Regions from separate parts of the Bacillus sp. Pc3 genome, predicted to be linked through region 1. Evidence: predicted binding sites of a transcription regulator. Region 1 holds the regulator's gene; each other region holds the start of a gene.

Region 1 (3,963 bases):
ATTGTGCACCAAGACCTCACGCACCTGCTGCTGTATACGGCCATGGGCTTTACCTTTGCGTTCTTGTATGTGCAGACGAAACGGATTATTGTGCCGATATTCGCCCATGTCATGATGAATACCATTGTCGTGGTCATGCAGCTCGGCCCCGCCCAAAAATATATTGAACAGCATAGTGAGCAAATGCAATTAATTATTGGAGGATTGTTTGTATGAGGAACCCAATGACTTGGGGCTTGATTTATTTCGCAGTCGGCTGTATCTTTACGTATTTGGCCGCAAGCTCTCCGGGAAGCATGTGGTCTTTTTATTCCATACTGCTGATGGTTTTCGCCGCTTATAATATCAGCATCTCGTTTAAAATGTTCGCTTTCTCATTTAAAGTGAAGAAAAATCAAAAATAAAAGAAAAGCCATTTCTCATCATTGAGAAATGGCTTTTTTTATGCTGATACGTCCTGATCGGATTCACTGCTGGTCTGCCTTTTCCGATACGCCGCTTTTGAGATAAGAATGCTGATCTCATATAAAATGCAAAGCGGAATGGTAATCATCAAGTGAGACAGCAGCTCAGGCGGCGCAATCATCGCGGCGATCACAAGCAGCACAAAATACGCGTACTTCCTGATCTTCGATAAAAACATCGGCGTGATAACACCGAGTCTCGTTAAAAACATGATCAGCACCGGCATCTGAAACAGCAGTCCGAACGGAATCGTCAGCTGCAGCAGAAAATGAAAGTACTCGGTGATCCCGATCACCTGGTTGACATCGAGGTCATTCGAGACCCGCTTCATAAAATCAACGACCAGCGGAAATAAAATATAATAAGAAAACGACACACCGCCGACAAACAGCACGATCGAAATCGGAATATAGCTGAGTGTTACTTTGCGCTCCTTCTCATACAGGCCCGGGCTGACAAACGCCCAAATCTGATAGAGAATAATCGGCGAAGTCAAAATGATGCCGATGATAAACGCGAACTGCAAAAAGATAAACAGCGGATCCGTCAGGTTAAAAGCATTAAGGGTGAGCTCTTTTACTTCATCGGCTTTTTGAAGATACACAATGATAGGTTTTGCCAGAAAAAAGCCGGCAATAAAGAAAACCGTAAAGGATAACGCCACAATCAGCAATCGTTTCCGAAGTTCGGCAATATGCTCCACAAGCGTCATTTGATTCACTCTCATACGCGTCATCCTATCTTACTGTTCTTCTTTCTTTTTTTCCTCTTCTTCACCGGCTAATCCCTTAGTAGCGTTCTTAAATTCACGAAGCGTGTCCCCCGCCGCTTTTCCTAATTCGGGAAGCTTCTTCGGACCGAAAATAATCACCGCCACCACACCGATAACCGCCAGGCTTCCAGGACCGATCATGTGCAGCTCCTCCTTTCGCTATTCAATTTCTTCCAAAACAGAATAATGCTTCAAGAAATAAACCAATGATTGAAGCTCTACAGCTAAATCTATATGATGAATTCGAATGTGATCCGGCACATTCAAACGGGCCGGCGTAAAGTTAAGGATTCCCTTGATTCCGAGCGACACGAGCCGGTCGGTGATTGACTGGGCGGCAACCGCCGGAACGGTAAGAATCGCCACGGGTTCATCCTTAATGTGAAGCTCTAAATCATTAAGATCAAAGACAGGCACACCGCCTACCTCAGTTCCTATTTTACTCTGATTCACATCAAAAGCCATAGATATTTTTGTGTTATTATTTTTTGTGAAATTATAGTGAAGAAACGCCGTCCCTAAATTCCCGACACCGATCAAAATGACGTTCGTCGTTTCATCCTGATCCAGTGTTTTTCTGAAAAATGACAGCAGGTAATCCACATTATAGCCGTATCCTTTTTTGCCGAGCGCCCCGAAATAGGAAAAATCCCGGCGGATCGTGGCCGAATCGACTTTTACCGCGTCGCTCAGTTCAGCTGATGAAACGCGCTGTTTTCCTGACGCGTGTAAATTCTTTAAAAAGCGATAATAAAGCGGCAGCCGTTTTGCCGTCGCCTGTGGAATTTTTGATTGATCCTTGTTCATGATTGGTCCTCCACTTTATACTCAGATGCATCTCTTTTAAAATCACCGTTTTTGCCTCCTGTTTTTTCCATGAGGCAGGTCGGGCCGATGACCATTCCTTTATCCAGCGCCTTACACATGTCATACACGGTCAAAGCGCAGACTGAAGCGGAAGTTAGCGCTTCCATTTCCACACCTGTACTCCCTTTCGTTTTTACGCTAGCCTGTATATGAAGAACGGCTTCGGAATCCTTTTCCTCCCAGCCGAATGAAATGTCGACGCTGCTTAAAGAAAGCGGGTGGCACATCGGGATAATCGCTGACGTCTGCTTTGCGGCCATAATTCCGGCCACCTGTGCGACAGCCAGCACGTCTCCTTTTCCGATCTCGCGGTTTTTGATTCTGCTGTACACGTCATGCTTCATGTGTACGCTGGATATCGCAGCGGCAGTACGGACTGTTGAAGATTTATCGCTTATATCCACCATGCGGGCACGGCCTTCTTCATTAAAATGAGAAAATCCATTCATATTTAAACTCTCCTTACTTCTGATCATACACTATTTTCTCCCTGATGTCTTATCCTATAATGTTCCAATTCTGATGTATTGTTTGCTGACAGCAGGTTGATAAGCTACACTTAACTTATTATAACAGAGGTGAAATAATATGATGATCTTACAAATTAATCAGCTATCCAAATCTTTTGGCGCTGATCCTATTTTAAACAATATAAAGCTTGAAGTCAGATCTCGGGATCGCATCGCCATAGTAGGCAGAAACGGAGCCGGCAAATCAACTCTCCTTAAAATTATCGCAGGTCACCTTTCATATGAAAAGGGTGAATTAATCAAACCGAAAGAATTAACGATGGGATACCTTGCCCAGCACACAGGCTTGGAATCCCAGCTTACCATAAAAGAAGAACTGCTGAGCGTTTTTGATTTCCTGAAAGCAATGGAAAAAGAGATGCGCTCTATTGAAGAAAAGATGGCCACGGCCGCCCCCGCGGATCTTGAGACGCTGATGAAAACCTATGACAGGCTTCAGCAAGATTTCAAGGATAAAGGCGGCTATCAATATGAAGCGGATGTCCGATCTATCCTTCACGGCCTCGGCTTCGGAAAATTTGACGATTCCGTGAAAGTGCAAAGCCTGAGCGGCGGCCAGAAAACAAGACTTGCGCTCGGAAAACTGCTGCTGACCCAGCCTGATCTGCTTATTCTGGATGAACCGACGAACCATCTCGACATCGATACGCTTACATGGCTTGAGCATTATTTACAGGGATATTCAGGCGCCATTCTGATCGTCTCCCACGACAGATACTTTCTTGATAAAGTCGTCAGCCAAGTGTACGAGGTCTCACGGACAGAAAGTAAAAAATATCTCGGCAACTACAGCGCCTATTTAGAACAAAAAGCTGAGCAGTACGAGAAAGACCTGAAGCTGTATGAAAAACAGCAGGACGAAATCGCCAAGCTTCAAGATTTTGTCGACCGCAATCTGGCCAGAGCTTCTACAACGAAAAGAGCCCAAAGCAGACGAAAACAGCTTGAACGGATGGACGTCATGGCAAAGCCGCTCGGTGATGAAAAATCAGCCGCCTTCCGTTTTGACATTACAAAACAGAGCGGAAACGACGTCCTGCGCGTACAGGATGTTTCCATCAGCTATGACGGCCAGCCGCCGCTCTTGAAAAACCTGACCTTCGGCATTACAAGAGGCGAAAGCGCCGCCCTCGTCGGACCGAACGGAATCGGCAAATCAACCTTGCTGAAAACCATTATGAACACGCTCAGCCCCGAATCCGGATCGATCACGTACGGTTCCAATGTCACAATCGGCTATTATGATCAGGAGCAGGCTGAACTGACCTCGTCCAAACGCGTGCTGGACGAGCTGTGGGATGAATATCCGGACATGCCGGAAAAAGAGAT
Region 2 (3,963 bases), 950 kb from region 1:
TCAGGTGTCGCCGCCCCCGCTTTCTCAGCTTCTTTGTACAGATCAATGCCGTTTTGATTGAATGTCGGGTAAGACGGAAGCCACCCTAATCGCGCCGCCAGCACATTGTAATCGGCGTGATGCTTGTAGCGGGATGACGCGGCGATCGGTGAAGCCAAGTCACTGATCGGCTGGTCTTCATAACGCCACTGGTCTGTCGCAAAGTAGAAAAACGAGGTGCCGTTTTGCAGCTTAGGCACGCCTTCCCAGTCCTTTGCGGTTGCAATCGTCTGCCACCCTTCAGCCGGACGGAGTTTTTCCTGCCCCACGTAATGGGCCCAGCCTCCGCCGTTTACACCTTGGGCGCCTACGAGTAAAACAAGATTTAACACCGCACGGTAAATCGTGTCGGAGTTGAACCAGTGGTTAATGCCAGCCCCTACGATAATCATGGATCTGCCGTCTGTGTCGATCGCATTTTGGGCAAACTCCCTGGCAATCTGAATAACGGCTTCTCTTTTAATTCCCGTAATCTGTTCCTGCCAGGCAGGTGTGAACGGACGGGGATCATCATAGGATGCGGCTGATTGTCCGCCGATGCCCCGGTTCACGCCGTAGTTGGCCAATATCAAGTCAAACACGGTCGTGACGTACGTCTCTTCACCGTTCAGGTCCAGTTTTTTAATAGGAAGATCCCGCTCAAGCACTTTGTTTCCGTCATCTGAAAAATACGGAATGCGCACTGAGCCGATTTCGTCCTCTATTCCGAGCACTGAGAGACGGGGCTCAATCTGTTCCCTGGTGTCTTCGTCGATCATGTGCAGATTCCATTTCTGCTGCCCGTCCCAGCGGGAGCCCATTGTGCCTTGCGGTATGGCAAACGCACCTGTCTGTTCATTCCAGACCGCCGGCTTCCACTGATCATTTTTTGTCTGCCGCCCGATGTCTTTTGCATGCAGAAACCGTCCCGCTGTATACACGCCGTTCTCTTTTGAAAGAGTGACGAAGAATGGAAAATCGGTGTATTGCTTCGCGTACTCAATAAAACGTTCAGTTTCTTGGTTCACGTAAAATTCCTGCAAAATGACGTGACCCATCGCCATCGCAAGCGCCCCGTCAGTCCCCTGGCGGATACTCAGCCAGTCATCTGCGAACTTTGAGGATTCCGCAAAATCGGGACTGATCGAAATGACTTTAGCGCCTTTATAGCGGGCTTCCGCCAGAAAATGCGCATCAGGCGTTCTCGTTAACGGAACGTTGGAGCCCCATGTGATAATATAGCCTGAATTGTACCAATCACTGCTCTCCGGAACGTCCGTCTGGTCGCCCCAAATTTGCGGGGACGCCGGCGGAAGATCCGCATACCAGTCATAGAAACTGAGCATTGGGCCGCCGATTAACGACATGAATCGCGAACCTGATGCGTGGCTGATCATGGACATCGCCGGGATCGGAGAAAAACCGACATTCCGGTCAGGCCCGTATTTCATCACTGTATACAGCAGAGAGGCTGAAATCAGCTTCAGCACCTCCGGCCATTCCGCGCGGACAAAGCCGCCTTTCCCTCTTGCCTGTTTATAGGACTTCGCTTTTTCAGGGTTTTCAACGATCGATTTCCAGGCATCCAGCGGATTTTGATGCGCCTGCAATGCTTCCCGCCATAAATTGATCAGCACACCGCGTACATATGGATATTTCACACGGAGCGGGCTGTAAATGTACCATGAAAAACTGGCCCCCCGCGGGCAGCCTCTCGGTTCGAAATCAGGCATATCCGGGCCTGTTGATGGATAATTCAAGTTTTGTCCTTCCCACGTGACAATTCCGTTTTTCACATAAATATTCCAGCTGCAAGAACCCGTGCAGTTGACGCCGTGGGTGGAGCGAACGACTTTGTCGTACTGCCATCTGTTTCTGTATACATTCTCCCAATCACGATCTTCGCTTGTCGTTTGGCTATGGTTATTTGAATGATGTTCGATAGGAGAAAAATAGTTTAATCTCCTGAGCAACGGACTCATTTTCTTTTTCTTCATGATCGTTCACTCCTTCCGAGTCAGGTGATGCTATGTACACTATAAACAGAGACGTCGCATCACCTTGTGAACTATGTCACACACTCTGCTTTTTTCACAAAACGTTCACACAGAGCAGCAGGAAGGATTTTCAAACGATATGGGGACGCCCGGCGTCATCAAAAAAAACCGGTTCTGTTTAAGAACCGGGTTCGGCGTTTTCATCCCGTGATGTATGCAGATACCGCAAAAACAACTGATAGGAACAGAAGACATTTTGCTGAAGCATCGCCAAAAAGTTCATTTGCAGCCGCGGATCGTAAGACATCATTTTCTTAAATACGGAATATGGAATATGAAGTACCAGAATATCCGGTGAGGCATTGACTGAGATAAAAGGCGATAAATAGAGCCCGCCTTTTTCATCAATCGGAAACACATCGCCTTTTTCCCACAGCGCAACGGTTTGCGACCCTTCAGGGAGCCTGCTGTCCGTAAAACGGATATTGCCTTTTAATACAATATAAACGGATTGTGAATGAAGAAAGGATGGAGATTGGCCAGATGAGCCGCGGATAAACGTCCCGTTTTTCAGCAAGGTTTCGACAATGGACAGAGGCACTTCATTAAACATAGGAAGTTGTTTCAGAAATAATAAATAGTCACACTGATTCATAGGAAAGCCTCCTGTGCTAAGGATAGCTTTAGTGTAGCCCGATTGAGCCCACGCGGCAGTGATGTATTTCACAGCTTGTATGATAAAAGTCACTTATCAGGAGAGTGTATGTACTTATAATGAAATAAAAAGGAGGGTTTCGATGAAGGCGATGATTCCGAAGCAGCACGGCGCATGGGCGATGCTGCTGATTCCATTTTTACTCGGCATGGTCAAGGGTGGCCCGGTTTTCTGGCATATTCCGCTCTTTCTGGGCTGGCTGTTCCTTTACTTAGCGGTTTATCCCGTTTCGCTCGCTTTGAAAAAGAAACAGCTTCAGCCCTATCAAAAGTGGATATGGTATTACGGTTTTCCGGCCTGCTGCTTTTTGATCATTTCTGTCTATCATAAGCCGCAGCTCGTCTGGATCGGCGTTTTTTTATTGCCGCTGTTTCTCATACATACGCATTATGCCCGCCGAAAAAACGAACGGGCGCTCACGAATGATATTGCGGGTGTTTTGTTCTTTTGTTCAGGCGGGCTTGCGAGCTGCTGGCTGGGAACGGGAACCCTTGACGGCTGGGCCTGGTTTCTATTCTTGCAATCCGCTTTATTTTTTGTCGGGAGTTCTTTTTATGTGAAATCGGTCATACGGGAGAGAAAAAACAGAACCTTTGCATACTGGTCATGGGGATATCACCTCTTGCTCCCCTTTTTATCGGCTCTTCTCGGGGCAGGCTGGGCGTTTCTCTCTTTTATCCCAAGCAGTCTGCGGGCCTGGTTTTTTCACGGAAGAGACTGGCCGGTGAAAACGATCGGCATTCTGGAAATCGTAAATGCCGGCTTCTTTTTCGCCGTCATGTGTATATGTATCACAAGCTGAAAAACAAGGACACCGGCTGCCCTTGTTTTTTTCAGTCAATATTGCAGATCTCCAGCGGACAATTTTCACACTCGATCTCGCATCGTAAATAGTCCCGCTTGTGCAAAATAATTTTTCCGGTTTCGTCTATCGAAATAACCCCTTGTTTGCGGAGGTCTCCCAGCATGCGGTTGACGCTCTCCCTTGCCGCCGCGCAAAACTTAGCCAAATCCTGATTTGTCAGCACAATGTTAATCAGAATCCCGTCACTTCGTTCCACCCCGTAGCTGTTTGATAAGCGGATAAGGGTGGAATAGAGCGCCCCCTTTTTGCCGTGAAGAAGCAGGTCCCTGATCTTGGACTGGATTTTTCGAAGATGAGTGCTCATCCATTTCATAAATTCAAACGTCAAAACACCGTTTTGGATCAATTCCTTTTCCAGCTTGTTTTTA
Region 3 (3,963 bases), 580 kb from region 1:
TCTTCTTTCATACAGGAGGACACCTTTCGTAAAAAATCAGGAACCGGTGAGATTGGCTGACGTTTGCTCAGCCGTTTTCTGGTCTGTCTGCCGGGAAGCGAATGTATGCATGACCATTCCCGCAATAATAATGAACAGTCCGGCAAATGAAAGAAGTGACGGAAACGCCGCGGATAAAAAGACGATTTCGCCGATCAGTGCAAAAAGAACCTCTCCGGACTGCGTCGCTTCAACAGCAGCGAGCTTCTGCGGCTCATTCCTCACCATATCGGTGGCGCGGAAAAATAATACTGTTGCGATAACGCCAGAGCTGAGTGCGACGATAAAGGATTGGAATGTCTGTCCCATTGACGGAAGCCCGTCTCTATGCCAGCCGAAAGCGGCGATCAAAAGCCAAAACGGAAGACTTGCGAGCGTCATGCCGAGCACCCGCTGAAACGTATCGAGTTTTCCGCCGTATTGTTCCAGCATTTTGCGGTTGCCGAGCGGATAGGCAAATGCGGCGATGACGACCGGCACCACGCTGAATAGTATCGTGCGGCCGGACAGAGAACCCGCATGCTGAAGCTGAATCAGACCGGCTCCGATCAGGATGATGACGGAAGTAACCAGCGAAATGAGCGGGATCTTTTGTCTGGCGGAAACCGGGCCCGCCGGTGAATTTTTTGTTTCGTAGAAAAACGGCGACAGAAGCACACCCGCGACAATTGTAATCTGCCACGTGCCGGCGATCAGCCAGCCCGGCCCATATGCCGCCGCAAACGTAATCGGGGCATAAAAAAGCACGAACCCGGTAAAACTCCACTTCAGCCAAAAAAACGGTTTTTTTCGGATTTCATGCCAGAGCGGCGCCCATTTTCCTTTCGCATAAACGATCAAAAATAAAAACGGAACCATAAAAAGAAAACGCAGGGAAGAGCTCCACATCCAGCTTCCGCCGGAAAGCTCCATCGCCCTGTTTAAAATAAATGTGACTGCAAAAAACAGAGATGCCAATATTCCGATCACGATGGCTTTCATTAAATCCCTCATTTTGACACATATTTTTTTATACTATACTATTCACCGGCAGGCTTCGCAATGGAATATGAGAAAATAGCGTTTTAACAAATGATGAATGGGAAACAGACATATACGGAGGTGAAAACAATGCAGAAAGAGGATATTCAAGTGCTTTATTTTGAAGATGACGGCCGCATTCCGAATAACCCGAATCTTCCGCTTGTTATTTATAAAGCGGTATTTAATGAAGAAACGGTACAGAAAGCAGAGTCCGTCCTCCGCCGGCACGATTGGTCGAACAGCTGGACGGGCGGAGTATTTCCGTATCACCATTTTCACAGCACCACGCACGAAGTTCTTGTCGCGGTAAAAGGAAACGCGGTTTTGAGGTTCGGCGGGGAACAAGGAGCGGATGCCGTTCTTCAAACGGGGGACGCAGCGGTCATTCCGGCCGGCACCGGACATAAAAAACTGTCGGGCAGTTCTGATTTTACCGTGATCGGGGCTTATCCGGGCGGCCGGCAGTACGATACAAAAACGGAGAAAAATGATAGAACTTCAGAAGAAATCAGCCGTGTCCCGCTCCCGGAATGCGACCCCTTTACGGGAAAAACGGGCCCGCTATTAAAATTGTGGGAAAAATGACAGGGGAAAAGCGGATGGTCTGTAAAAAAATAGCCTAAAAGAAACGTTATTACACCCCCGCCATATAAATAATTTCATAAACGAAACAATTCACGTTCAAATTTTGTTCAAAAAGTGTTATTATATAAGAGTAAATCAAATTGGGGTTTTTTATGTTTGCTATTTTCAGAGAGGAAAAAGAAATTTTGACTTATTCAATTGTTTTTGTTGATATAAAAATAATACTGGATATGGCAAAGTGAAAAACTGGGTAGTAAACATTTATTTTTGTAAATGATTGTGCATGAATTCACAATCTTGCTTTTTCATGCTTTTCTGCATGAAGGGGGAAAGGCTACCCTTTCCAAAAAAATCAGCATACTGCTTATAGTAAAGGAGAATCGGATATGCCAGAAACAATCGATCAAACAAATGCATCTGTCAGCCAAGGCCAACGCGATCTTATTGATCAGCTGCTAAAACCTGAAGTTCAAGAATCACTGACTGTTTTAGTGGATCAGCTTCCAAAACTGACTGAGTTAGTAAATATTTTAACGAAGTCTTATGATTTTGCACAGTCTGTAGCGACAGACGAAGTATTGAAGAGCGATACAGTGGGTGCGCTTACAGAAATTCTTGAGCCGGTGAAAGAAACAGCGAAAGAAGTGGCGGCTACTGCGATCGAAGCAAAAGACCGCGCGGATGCAAGCAATGAAACGATCGGACTTTTCGGCCTGCTGCGCATGCTGAAAGATCCTCAAGCTCAAAAGCTGTTCCGTTTTGCTAACAGCTATCTTGAAATCATGAACGAAAAACAAAAATAATCTCAGATTCAAATTGATATAAAGGACGGAGGATATACGATGTCAAAACATATTGTCATTTTAGGCGCTGGTTACGGCGGAGTTCTTTCTGCTTTAACCGTTCGCAAACATTACAGTAAAGATGAAGCACGCGTAACCGTTGTGAACAAATACCCGACTCACCAAATCATTACGGAACTGCACCGCCTTGCAGCCGGCAACGTGTCTGAACAGGCTGTTGCTATGCCGCTTGAAAAACTTCTGAAAGGAAAAGACGTCGACATTAAAATCGCAGAAGTCAATTCTTTCTCAGTTGATAAGAAAGAAGTTGCCCTTTCTGACGGTTCTAAGCTGACTTATGACGCGCTTGTTGTCGGACTTGGTTCTGTTACGGCTTATTTCGGCATTCCTGGACTCGAAGAAAACAGCATGGTGCTGAAATCTGCGGCTGATGCCAACAAAGTATACAAACACGTGGAAGACCGTGTGCGTGAATACGCTAAAACGAAAAACGAAGCTGATGCAACGATCCTTATCGGCGGCGGCGGCTTAACAGGCGTTGAGCTTGTCGGTGAGCTTGCTGATATCATGCCGAACCTTACGAAAAAATACGGCGTAGATCCGAAAGAAATCAAACTGAAATTAGTAGAAGCAGGTCCGAAAATTCTTCCTGTTCTTCCTGATGACCTTATCGAACGCGCGACAAAAAGTCTTGAAAAACGCGGCGTTGAGTTCTTAACAGGTCTTCCTGTTACAAATGTTGAAGGAAACGTTATTGATCTGAAAGACGGTTCAAAAGTCGTTGCCAACACATTTGTATGGACAGGCGGCGTACAAGGCAACCCGTTAGTCGGCGAATCCGGCCTTGAAGTGAACCGCGGCCGTGCGACGGTTAACGATTTCTTACAATCTACTTCTCATGAAGATGTATTCGTTGTCGGAGACAGCGCTGTATACTTTGCGCCGGACGGCCGTCCGTACCCGCCGACAGCGCAAATCGCTTGGCAGATGGGTGAACTTGTCGGTTACAACCTGTTCGCTTACTTAGAAGGAAAAACGCTTGAAACATTCAAGCCTGTAAACTCTGGTACGCTTGCAAGCCTCGGACGTAAAGACGCGGTTGCCATCATCGGAGCGAACTCTACTCCGCTGAAAGGTCTTCCGGCATCTTTAATGAAAGAAGCAAGTAACGTACGTTATTTAACACATATCAAAGGATTATTCAGCCTCGCTTACTAATTAATCCTTAAGATCACACAGAAGACATTGCCGGACTTTCTCGGCAGTGTCTTTTTTTTTGTATGAAAATGTTAATGGATACAATTTTCTGAAAAATAAAATAAAATGATTGATATGTGAGAAAGAGGAAGCTAAAATAAAAAAGAACCATTTTGTTAACGTTAACATTTTTAAGAGGGAGGATGAAAGTGTGAAAGCTTTTATGGGTGATGATTTTTTACTGGATAGTAAAACGGCCGTAAAGCTGTACAGGGAATATGCTGAAAACATGCCGATCATTGATTATCACTGTCAC
Region 4 (3,963 bases), 810 kb from region 1:
AGCCATTCCGCCTGCAAGATGATGGCGGCCGTTTGTATAATCGTTAATCCCGTAATGATCGCAAGAATCCGCTTCATTCCTTTATAAAGAAACAGGTCTTTTCCCATTAATAAGTCATAGGCTCCTTATGGCTGACGCGTTTCCGGAAGACATAATAGCTCCAGATCTGACTGCCGATGACAAACGGCAGCAGAGTCAGTGCGGCAATTGTCATGACTTTAAGTGAATAATCACCGGATGACGCGTTAGCTACTGTTAAGTCATACGCGCTTTTCAGCGAGCTGACCATGACGCGCGGGAACAGAGAGATAAAAATCATCGCAACTGTCAAAGCAAGACCCGCGCCGGTCATACCGAATGCCCAGCCGTCTTTTTTCTTGCTCATGAACACAACAGCAAGAACGTTGCAGATGACAATCAGCACGAATACCGGAATCGTGATGTTTGCCCGGCGTGTAAACATATCCGTATCGTATGCAGACATCGCAAAGAAAGCAAGTACAACAAGAAAGATAACACCGATTACGCGTTTTGCCATTTTTCTCGCACGCTCTTGTAAATCACCGATCGTGCGCAGTGTGACAAACATTAAACCGTGCAGGAATGAAAGAAGGGTGACGGCTGCTCCGCCAAGGACGGAATACACGTTCACAATATCTGAGAAACCCGCATGCATATTCATATGGCCGTCAATCGGCATGCCGCGGAACAAGCTTGTGAAGATCAGGCCGAATACAAACGGCGGGATAAGGCTGCCGAAGAAAATCACCCAGTCCCATGTTTTGACCCATTTTAAATGATTCACTTTTCCGCGGAATTCAAACGCCACCCCGCGGCCCATTAAAGCAAGAAGGATGATGATAAACGGAATATAATATCCGCTCAGCATCGTCGCATACCAGTTCGGGAATGCCGCGAAGATCGCTCCCGTACCTGTCAGCAGCCATACCTCATTCGCATCCCAGAACGGGCCGATGGTGTTAATCAGCACTCTGCGTTCTAATTCATTATGGCCAAGAAATCGGGTCGAAATGCCGACACCGAAATCAAAACCTTCTAAAAAGAAAAATCCGACAAACAAAACTGAAACGAGTACAAACCAAAGATCATGAAGTGACCCCATGGTAGACCTCCTGACTGAACGGATCCGTTGATACAGGAACATCCTTGTGATCATCATGGTCCGCACCTTTTTTAATTTCACGAACGAATAGGAAAACAAGCAGCGCGCCTAAAATCAAGTACATGACGCCGAAACCGATAATTGAAAACAGCAGAGATCCCGTCGTTACGTTAGGCGAAACGGATTGTGCGGTTGTCATTTGCCCCATAACCGTCCACGGCTGGCGGCCGATTTCAGTCATAATCCATCCGGCAGAGTTCGCAATGAACGGGAATGCGATCAGTGCGATCATGCCCCGTAAATACCACTTGCTCGTATGAAGCTTTTTGCGGCGGTTCAGAATAAAGCCTGCAATCGCGGCAAAAATCATAAGCGCACCCGCTCCCGCCATAATGCGGAAACTCCAGAACGTCGTTTTAACAGGCGGGATATAGTCGCCTTTTCCGTACGTTTTTTCATATTCTTTTTGAAGTGTTTTCATCCCTTTCACACTGCCGCTGAACTTCTGGTAAGCCAAGTAGCTGAGTGCGTAAGGAATTGAAATTTCTGATGTGTTTTTTTCTTTATTCGTATCAATATTCGCAAAAGCCGTCCACGCGGCAGGATCACCGCTGTCATCCCAAAGCGCTTCACTGGCGGCCATTTTCATCGGCTGCGATTCCATTAAATGCTCAGCCTGCATGTGTCCGCTGAACGCAACGCCGATACCGGCGATCAGACCGACAATCATCGAAAGCTTGAAAGATTTATGGAAGAAAGGCACTTCTTTTTTCTTCAATAATTTAAATGCGCTGACACCGGCGATAAAGAAAGCACCCGTCGCAAGCGCTCCGAAAATGACGTGAGGGAATTCAACCCAAAGCTGAGGGTTTGTCAAAAGCGCTCCGAAGTCATTCATTTCCGCGCGGCCGTTTTTAATCGTAAAGCCGACCGGCTCCTGCATGAATGAGTTTGCCGTCAAAATCCAGAAAGATGACATAATCGTTCCGAAGGATACAAGCCAAATGCAAAGCAAATGCACTTTTTTAGATAAACGGTCCCAGCCGAAAATCCATAATCCGATAAAAATAGACTCCATAAAAAACGCCAAAAGCGCTTCAATCGCAAGCGGAGCCCCAAATACGTCCCCGACAAAACGGGAATAATCAGACCAGTTCAATCCGAACTGGAATTCCTGAAGAATCCCTGTGACGACGCCGACAGCAAAGTTAATTAAAAAGAGATGCCCCCAAAATTTAGCCATTTTGAGATAGGTCTCTTGTTTTTTGACAACATAAAGCGTCTCCATCAAAGCAACCATAAACACAAGCCCGATAGACATAGGCACAAACAAGAAGTGAAACAATGTTGTAGATGCAAATTGAATGCGGGCTAATACCAACTCACTCATGATGTTTTTCCTCCAATCTGGTAAATTGCTCAACATTTCACAAACATAGTGGAATTCTTGCTCGGTATTTCACAAAAAATGATATATTTGCTCAACGTTTCACAAATTCGTCAAAACTATTGAAATATCAGCCTGTACACCCTGGGGGACAGCGGCTGTCATAGAAATGATTCAATATCATTACTTTACAACGATTCAGCCCAAAAAAAAAGATCAATATACCTAAAATCAGGCTGAAATTGTGACTGATTATTGTCGGATTTGTAGAGATTTTATGTCAGCACCTAGGATATTTGTCCCTTTGATATCGTACCTCTTTTTTATTCGTGTGGCGAACAAAATGCTTTTCTCGGTGAAAAAGCCCGCCAAATCGCCATTTTGAGAAAGAAAATGTGAAGAAAGCATGTCCTCTAGTAAATTCATAATATATGAACAATTTAAATTTTTTAGTATACTTTAAATGGGGATATTTTTTCACTACATAACGACTGGGGGAACAAGCATGGGAGAACTTCAACCAAAATTGCAAACGGATTCAATCCAAAAACAGGAACGGACTGATAACTGGTTTGCCAGAGCAATGAATATAAGAATCGGCATTATTCCTCTTCCTATCTATATCCTGCTTTTCTTGCTTATTACGGTGTTTGTCATGAGCCGTGATGTAAAAAGCGACATTCTGACATCAATTGCCGTCATGAGTTTTTTCGGATTTACCTTCGGCCAGATCGGAAAATCCATTCCGATCGTGCGGTCCATCGGCGGCCCTGCGATTCTCGCAACCTTTATTCCATCCGCTGTCGTCTACTACCACCTGCTTCCGAAAGACATTATTACTTCAACAACAGAATTCACGGAAAGCTCCAACTTTCTCTATCTATTTATTGCCGGTATCGTCGTCGGCAGTATTCTCGGGATGAAAAGAGAGACGCTCGTCAAAGCTTTCGTTAAGATTTTTATTCCGCTGATCGCCGGCTCTATCGCGGCCGCCGTCGTCGGCTTATGCGTCGGGACGCTGCTCGGGCTCGGCTTTCAGCACACGCTGCTTTATATCGTCGTTCCGATTATGGCGGGGGGTGTCGGTGAAGGCGCGATTCCTTTATCCATCGGCTACTCCGATATTATGCCGATGTCCCAGGGAGACGCCTTTGCGCTTGTGCTGCCGTCCATCATGCTCGGCAGCCTGTGCGCCATTATGTTATCGGGTTTGCTGAATGTCATCGGGAAACGCAAACCGGAATGGACGGGCAACGGGAAGGTTGATAAGTCTGATCATTCCGCTCCCGCATTGGAACAGCCGGCTGATGATAAAACGTTTGATTTGTCCTTTTTCGCTTCAGGCGGTATTTTAGCGGTTTCCCTCTATTTGGTCGGCATGCTGGCGCATGATTTCTTTCAGCTTCCGGCTCCTGTCGTGATGCTCGTCCTTGCCGTTCTCATTAAGCTGTTC

The links. Region 1 encodes Rex, which represses fermentation and respiration genes when NADH is low (regulators of the CRP and FNR family bind a similar motif). Its sites were predicted from a motif close to TTGTGAAATATTTCACAA; they were not measured.
Region 2: the regulator Rex is predicted to act here: its motif matches at 2,080-2,097, upstream of SB24_RS11485 (nitrate reductase subunit alpha).
Region 3: the regulator Rex is predicted to act here: its motif matches at 1,925-1,942, upstream of SB24_RS03625 (DUF1641 domain-containing protein).
Region 4: the regulator Rex is predicted to act here: its motif matches at 2,539-2,556, upstream of SB24_RS10740 (cytochrome ubiquinol oxidase subunit I).

Annotation. Positions count from the first base shown of each region.
Region 1 covers NZ_CP010406.1:1,455,720-1,459,682, forward strand. The annotation lists gene SB24_RS06635 (CPBP family intramembrane glutamic endopeptidase) at 1-216, shown strand, start outside; gene SB24_RS06640 (YdiK family protein) at 213-404, shown strand; gene tatC (twin-arginine translocase subunit TatC) at 443-1,201, opposite strand; gene SB24_RS06650 (twin-arginine translocase TatA/TatE family subunit) at 1,208-1,378, opposite strand; gene SB24_RS06655 (redox-sensing transcriptional repressor Rex) at 1,397-2,044, opposite strand; gene moaC (cyclic pyranopterin monophosphate synthase MoaC) at 2,041-2,553, opposite strand; gene abc-f (ribosomal protection-like ABC-F family protein) at 2,693-3,963, shown strand, end outside.
Region 2 covers NZ_CP010406.1:2,406,987-2,410,949, reverse strand. The annotation lists gene SB24_RS11485 (nitrate reductase subunit alpha) at 1-2,015, opposite strand, end outside; gene SB24_RS11480 (cyclic nucleotide-binding domain-containing protein) at 2,194-2,670, opposite strand; gene SB24_RS11475 (YwiC-like family protein) at 2,813-3,532, shown strand; gene SB24_RS11470 (fumarate/nitrate reduction transcriptional regulator Fnr) at 3,564-3,963, opposite strand, start outside.
Region 3 covers NZ_CP010406.1:873,354-877,316, reverse strand. The annotation lists gene SB24_RS03640 (ABC transporter ATP-binding protein) at 1-11, opposite strand, end outside; gene SB24_RS03635 (DMT family transporter) at 37-1,020, opposite strand; gene SB24_RS03630 (cupin domain-containing protein) at 1,150-1,647, shown strand; gene SB24_RS03625 (DUF1641 domain-containing protein) at 2,034-2,450, shown strand; gene SB24_RS03620 (NAD(P)/FAD-dependent oxidoreductase) at 2,490-3,668, shown strand; gene uxaC (glucuronate isomerase) at 3,859-3,963, shown strand, end outside.
Region 4 covers NZ_CP010406.1:2,265,554-2,269,516, reverse strand. The annotation lists gene cydD (thiol reductant ABC exporter subunit CydD) at 1-107, opposite strand, end outside; gene cydB (cytochrome d ubiquinol oxidase subunit II) at 107-1,123, opposite strand; gene SB24_RS10740 (cytochrome ubiquinol oxidase subunit I) at 1,107-2,513, opposite strand; gene SB24_RS10735 (citrate/malate transporter CimH) at 3,016-3,963, shown strand, end outside.